Candidatus Palibaumannia cicadellinicola: one gene and its partner. The protein of the gene in region 1 interacts with the protein of each later gene in a pairwise test. Links are inferred from orthologs where the notes say so. Each region holds a gene or a part of one and is shown on either strand. Other genes may lie near its edges.

Region 1 (3,349 bases):
CATTAATTTCTAATTTAGGTGCTCGTATCATGTCATTGCTAGAGCCTACTAAAAAAATGTCTAAATCATATGAGAACAGCAATCACGTAATAACCTTGTTGGAAGATCCTAAATTAATAGTTCAAAAGATTCATAATGCAGTGACTGACTCTTACAATCCACCTAGAGTCTACTTTGATCCAATAAAAAAACCCGGCGTTTCCAACTTACTCAATATTCTATCCTGCGTTAGTAGTACTCCTTTAGCGGAATTAGAACAGATTTTTGAAGGTAAAATGTACGGACATTTAAAAACTGCAGTAGCTAGTGCAGTATTAGATATGCTGGAGTCATTACAGAAACGTTATTATATGCTACGAGCAGACGAAACCTACCTGAGTCAGGTACTACGCGAAGGAGCGGAAAAAGCTCGTAATAATGCTAGCATAACTCTAGCGAAAGCCTATCATGCCGTAGGTTTTTTGATTAACTATTAAGTCTATATAAGTACTACTAGTCAGTAACCTAATAAACTTATAATTTTATTATCTAGTTTATTAATTCGTTATGAAAGAGTAGATAAGACGCCAAAGTAACTACTTTAACACATGACTAAAGGTAATTATCATTTTGTTTTATTTTTTTTACCTTAGCAAGAGGCTTAATATAAAGATGTCTAATTGGCGTATAATTTACGACACTTTGTTATATTTATTACTTAAGTTCTTAGTAAGAAGTCACGTTCTTCCGGCAGATTCACTCGTAGAAGCCGGCTTAGATCCACAGCAGCCTATGATATATGTGTTACCTTATAATTCAAAAGTAGATCTACTTACTCTACGCATGCAATGTTTCAAAAAAATGTTGCCAGACCCGCTAGAACCATTGTATATAGCGGGTGTAAAACTTCCGCGTTATGTTTTTATTCATCATAGCCCACGTGTGTGTTCATTATTTTATGAATATCTGAAATTATACCGCAAAAATCCTTGGTTAAATGTGCAAATCGTTCTAGTTTTAGTAATGTTTGGACGTTCACCCGGTCGTGAAGGACATAAAAATCTACGGTTCAATGGTTTTAAGAAATTCATGACGGTGCTGTGGTTAGGTCGTGATAGTTTTATTCATTTTTCTAGGCCTTTATCAATACCAATACGCTATACAGCTACCGCAACAAATGGTATGGATAAAATCCTAGTCCAAAAACTAGCGCGGGCCGCGCGTATTTACTTCGCTCGTCAGCGGCTAGTCGCTATGGGTCCGCGCCTACCGGTTCGTAATCATTTGTTTAATCAGTTACTCGCTTCTCAAGCAATTCAAAAGGCAGTGAAAGATGAAGCGCGTAGTAAAAACATATCAGTAAAGCAGGCACAGCAAAAAGCGAGCGCATTGATCAAAGAAATAGTAGCAGACTTTTCTTATGAAGCAATACGTTTATCGGACCGAGTGTTAGGTTGGACCTGGAATCTTCTTTATCAGGGTTTACATGTGCATCACGTAGATCGAGTTCGTCAATTAGCAGAAAAAGGACATGAAATTGTTTATGTACCCTGTCACCGTAGTCATATGGACTATCTGCTACTATCCTACGTTTTGTATCATCAAGGTTTAGTTCCACCACACATCGCAGCTGGCATCAATCTAAATTTCTGGCCGGTCGGTCCTATCTTCCGTAGGCTAGGAGCATTTTTTATCCGCCGTACTTTTAAGGGTAATAAGCTTTACTCTGCTATATTCCGCGAATATCTCGGTGAGCTGTTCATCCGCGGTTATTCTGTTGAATATTTTTTAGAAGGTGGTCGTTCACGTACTGGCAGACTACTGGAACCCAAAAAGGGTACTCTGACGATGACTCTCCAAGCCATGCTACGCGCCGGTAAACGGCCTATCACTCTAGTGCCTATCTATGTTGGCTATGAGCATGTAACGGAAGTAGCTACATACGCTAAGGAGTTATACGGGGCGGTCAAAGAAAAAGAGGGACTCATACAGATGGTATGTGGATTCCGTAAATTACGCAATCTTGGTCTCGGATATGTAAATTTTGGTGAACCTTTGTCATTAGTCACTTGGCTCAATCATAAAGTTCCGCAGTGGCGCGAAAATATCAATCCCATAGAATCAACTCATAGACCAGATTGGTTAGCGCCAACGGTGGACAATATCGCGATAACTATCATGATACGAATTAATAACGCAGCAGCGGTTAATGCTATGAATCTATGTTCCAGCGTGCTGCTAGCTTCACGTCAGTGCTCATACTCACTAACGCGGACACAATTACTATCGCAGCTGACGTGCTATCTTGAGTTATTACGTAATGTTCCCTATGCACCTGAAGTGACGGTACCAAATATTACGTCTAAAGCTCTATTAGAGCATACACTTGCACTCAATAATTTTACTATTATAAGCGATATGATTGTGTTCTCAAGTGATCAAGCTGCACTGATGACTTATTATCGTAATAATATTCAGCATCTATTGATTTTACCGTCTTTAGTTGCAACTATTGTCAATAGCCAACCTGGTATCAGTCGTAAGAAACTATATTATTATATCTTATGCTTATATCCAATGTTGAAGGCAGAACTATTTATGCGATTTAGCAACCAGGAGTTACTACTTTTTATCGACCTTCTAATTGCGGAGTTGTATAGGCAGAGACTATTCGACGTACAAAAAAAACAGCTACATCCTGCTCCAGAGTGCACGCATACACTACAATTGCTAGCAGCAATTGGGCTAGATACACTACAGCGTTATGCCATAACTTTCTCGCTATTATGCGCTCATCCGCAAATCAATCGAGGTACACTAGAAAAAAAAAGTTGGATAATTGCCCAGCAGTTATCGATAGCACATAGTATTAATGCACCAGAGTTTTTTGACAAAACTATATTTTCTACCCTTATAACTACGTTACGTCATGAGGGTTATATTAGTTATAGTGGAGATGTCAGTTTAAGCTATGGTAAAGTTGAAGAGACAGCGGGCTTATTAAATACACTCATTACTCCTGATATACGGATCACTATTGCTAGCGCGCTAAATCCATCTAGTGAGTAATAGTTAGCTTAGTAAAATACCGATAAATATTAGCATACCTACATAGTTATTATTCAAAAAAGCCTGAAAATATGCCTGCCTATTACGACAATTCATTAACTTTTGTTGCCAAGCAAATAGCACTGATACCCCAACTAATGCTATATAAAAAAGATATCCTAACGCCATTTGCCAACCTATTATACCTAATAAAAATAGTGTAATAGTTTGTGAGAGCCCAATCATCAGCCTATCGAAACGACCAAAAAAAATAGCAGTAGATTTCACACCGATGCGTAAATCATCATCTCTATCTACCATA
Region 2 (3,259 bases), 460 kb from region 1 along the record:
TTGACAGCGTCGGTAGTGATCTGGCGAATCTGGCAAAGGCTTGGTGGTACAATGCCGATGTTTATGGCAGGCCACAGCTTAGGTGAATATTCAGCACTAGTATGCGCTGGAGTACTTGATTTCTCTTCTGCCATTCAATTAGTAGCTCGACGTGGTATGTTAATGCAGAAAGTCATGCCTACTGGTACAGGCGCAATGTCTGCCATTATCGGTCTAGATAATGCAACTATTTCAGCAGTCTGTTTACAAGCTGCGCAGGGACAAATAGTATCGCCGGCAAATTTTAATTCACCTGGACAAGTGGTAATTGCTGGTCATAAAGCCGCGGTGGAACGCGCTAGTATCATCTGCAAAACGGCTGGTGCTAAACACACGCAGATGCTGTCGGTCAGTGTACCATCACACTGTATACTAATGAAGCCTGCTGCTAATAAATTAGCACAAATGCTAGAAACGGTACATTTTTCTATCCCACAGGTTCCTGTTGTTAACAACGTTGACGTATGTGCTGTTACAGATCCAGCTTTAATCCGTCAGGCGCTAGTGCGTCAGCTATATAGCCCTGTGCGCTGGACCGAAACTATCGAGTACTTCTATGCACAGGGCGTTGAGACTTTGCTAGAAATAGGACCTGGTAAAGTGCTTACTGGATTCACTAAAAGAATTATCGATACACTATCCTGTATGGCGGTACACGACCAGATTTCGCTAGCTACGGTAATTCAAGATCAAAGTAGGAAAAAGCAATGAGTTTAAAAGATAAAATTGCGTTAGTTACCGGCGCTAGCCGTGGTATTGGTCGAGCGATTGCAGAAATGCTAGCAGCGCAGCAAGCAGTAGTAGTAGGAACCTCTACTAGCGAAAATGGAGCGGATAATATTAGCCGGTATCTAGGTAAAAGTGGTAAAGGTATTAAACTGAATGTTTCCGACCTAGTCTCTATCGATGCTTGTTTAAAGAGAATGCGTGCAGAATTTGGCGATGTGGATATATTAGTAAATAATGCAGGCATCACACGTGATAATCTTCTGATACGTATGACAGAAGATGAATGGCATTCTGTTTTAAATACTAATCTAACTTCTGTATTCCGTATGTCAAAAGCGGTAATACGAGCAATGCTCAAAAAGCATTATGGTAGAATAATTACCATAGGCTCTGTTGTAGGAGCGATAGGAAATGCAGGACAGGCTAATTATACCGCTGCTAAGGCAGGATTAATTGGCTTAAGTAAATCGCTGGCTCGTGAAGTTGCATCGCGCGGCATCACAGTAAACGTGGTAGCACCAGGTTTTATTACCACTGATATGACAGAAGTATTGACAGATGAACATCGTGTGGGCATTTTGTCCAAGATTCCGGCTAACCGTCTTGGGTATCCTAAAGAAATAGCCAGTGCGGTAGCTTTTTTTGCCTCCGATGAGGCTGCATACATTACCGGCGAAACTATACATGTCAATGGAGGTATGTATATGCTGTAAAAAGCATGAAAATCATTTGCGTTGTCTATAGTAAATACCGCAAAATAGCAGAAAATAGTAGTTCGACTAGGCCGGAATTTTAGTGGTATCTTTTTCAAGATTTTATACACGACGAAAACCATCGCGTAAGCGATTTTTTTTTGATAGGAAATTTAAAAGTATGAGCACTATCGAAGAACGCATTAAGGTAATCATCGCTGAACAACTGGGCGTTAAGAAAGAAGAACTAGTCAATAGTGCTTCTTTTGTTGACGACCTAGGCGCTGACTCTCTTGACACTGTTGAGCTAGTAATGGCGCTGGAAGAAGAGTTTGATACCGAAATTCCGGATGAAGAAGCTGAAAAAATCACTACTGTTCAGGCAGCGATTGATTTTATTCAGGCAAGTCGGCAATAAGTTAGCTTAGGCGGTCAAGCGATCGCCTAAACTTTTTTAGGCTAGACTTATATTACAAACAGATTATTATATGAGATGATTAGTTAAATATCGTCTTAATCTACCTACATGGCCGTTTCTCTTAATTCAGCACGAATTTCCGCTCTATTCTAATAGTATAGTATTAGTACGTAGATACTATTATTCTTCACTATGTCTGCGAAAGGAGATAAATAAGTAGATTTATGTTCTGGATAAACGGCCAACTTAAGCAACAATTGCCGCTGACTGACCGCGCCTGTCAGTTTGGTGACGGTTTTTTTACCACAGCTAGTCTTTTAGACGGCAAGATATCTTTTTTGACATTGCATATCGAGCGTATTACTGAAGCTGCGGAACGTTTGTTGTTCGATAGGCTAGATATCGAAGCACTACGCCAGGAAATGCTCATCGCTGCTGCAACCGGCGGCTCTGGATTTATTAAAGCGATCATCAGCAGAGGGAGTGGTAACCGCGGCTATAGTTTTAGTAACTGTGGCGCTCCTGTCCGTATTATAGAACACGGCTACACACCAAGCCACTATGCTACCTGGCGAAGCAATGGTATACGTCTGACCCTAAATCCGGTACGCCTGGCGCGGAATCCTTTACTTGCAGGTATTAAGCATCTTAATAGGCTTGAGCAGGTGTTGATACAAGCTCATTTAGAACAAGAAGGTGGCGATGAAGCGCTAGTACTAGATACGGACGGAAATCTGGTAGAGTGCTGCAGCGCCAATTTATTCTGGCGTTATGGGAGGCAAGTTTTTACTCCTGTGCTGAGCTATGCTGGAGTAGCCGGCATCATGCGCCGACGTGTATTAGGCTTATTACCAAAGCTTGGTTATTTATGTGAGGAAGTCACTACTGGCCCCGATGCGCTGAAACAAGCTGATGAGGTAATTATTACCAATGCTTTGCTGCCGATAGCACCGGTAAACTCAATCGGTTCATACTGTTACTATGAACGTACCTTATTTAATTTACTCAGCCCACAGTGCCAATGCTAATGAAATACTAAATAATTTTAACAAGCATCCATTTGCTAACATCTCTTGCAATAAAAACAGCTATCACGAAACACCATAGTCAATCCGGATAGGCCATGAATAGTAAATTTATTGTTGTCGAGGGCCTCGAGAGTACCGGCAAGACCTCAGCAATTCAACAGATAGTAGCTATCTTACATAGCTATGGTATTAACGATATAATCTCTACTCGAGAGCCAGGTGGTACTCCATTGGCAGAACAACTACGTACTCTAATAAAGCAAGGCATAGGATCTGATCCGATTACCGACTGTGCTGAGCTTTTGTTGTTATATGCCGCACGTGCACAATTGGTAGAAAGTGTTATCAAACCT

The links.
Region 2: the proteins of plsB (region 1) and acpP interact in binary tests that used the Escherichia coli proteins (3 or more experiments, as listed by UniProt). The link is inferred for Candidatus Palibaumannia cicadellinicola from one-to-one orthologs.

The regions. Positions count from the first base shown.
Region 1 is NZ_CP008985.1:33,531-36,879, reverse strand. What follows is about bases 339-3,349. They hold plsB (glycerol-3-phosphate 1-O-acyltransferase PlsB), read left to right. Parts: upstream 339-651; coding sequence 652-3,048; downstream 3,049-3,349. Other genes in these bases: ubiA (4-hydroxybenzoate octaprenyltransferase), read right to left, coding at 3,052-3,349; trpS (tryptophan--tRNA ligase), read left to right, coding at 339-476. Outside these bases: more of trpS, read left to right, coding at 1-338. UniProt on the Escherichia coli protein: Catalyzes the transfer of an acyl group from acyl-ACP to glycerol-3-phosphate (G3P) to form lysophosphatidic acid (LPA). This enzyme can utilize either acyl-CoA or acyl-ACP as the fatty acyl donor.
Region 2 is NZ_CP008985.1:497,090-500,348, reverse strand. Bases 339-3,259 are described here. They hold acpP (acyl carrier protein), read left to right. Parts: upstream 339-1,641; coding sequence 1,642-1,878; downstream 1,879-3,259. Other genes in these bases: tmk (dTMP kinase), read left to right, coding at 3,002-3,259; pabC (aminodeoxychorismate lyase), read left to right, coding at 2,103-2,906; fabG (3-oxoacyl-ACP reductase FabG), read left to right, coding at 747-1,481; fabD (ACP S-malonyltransferase), read left to right, coding at 339-750. Outside these bases: more of fabD, read left to right, coding at 1-338. UniProt on the Escherichia coli protein: Carrier of the growing fatty acid chain in fatty acid biosynthesis.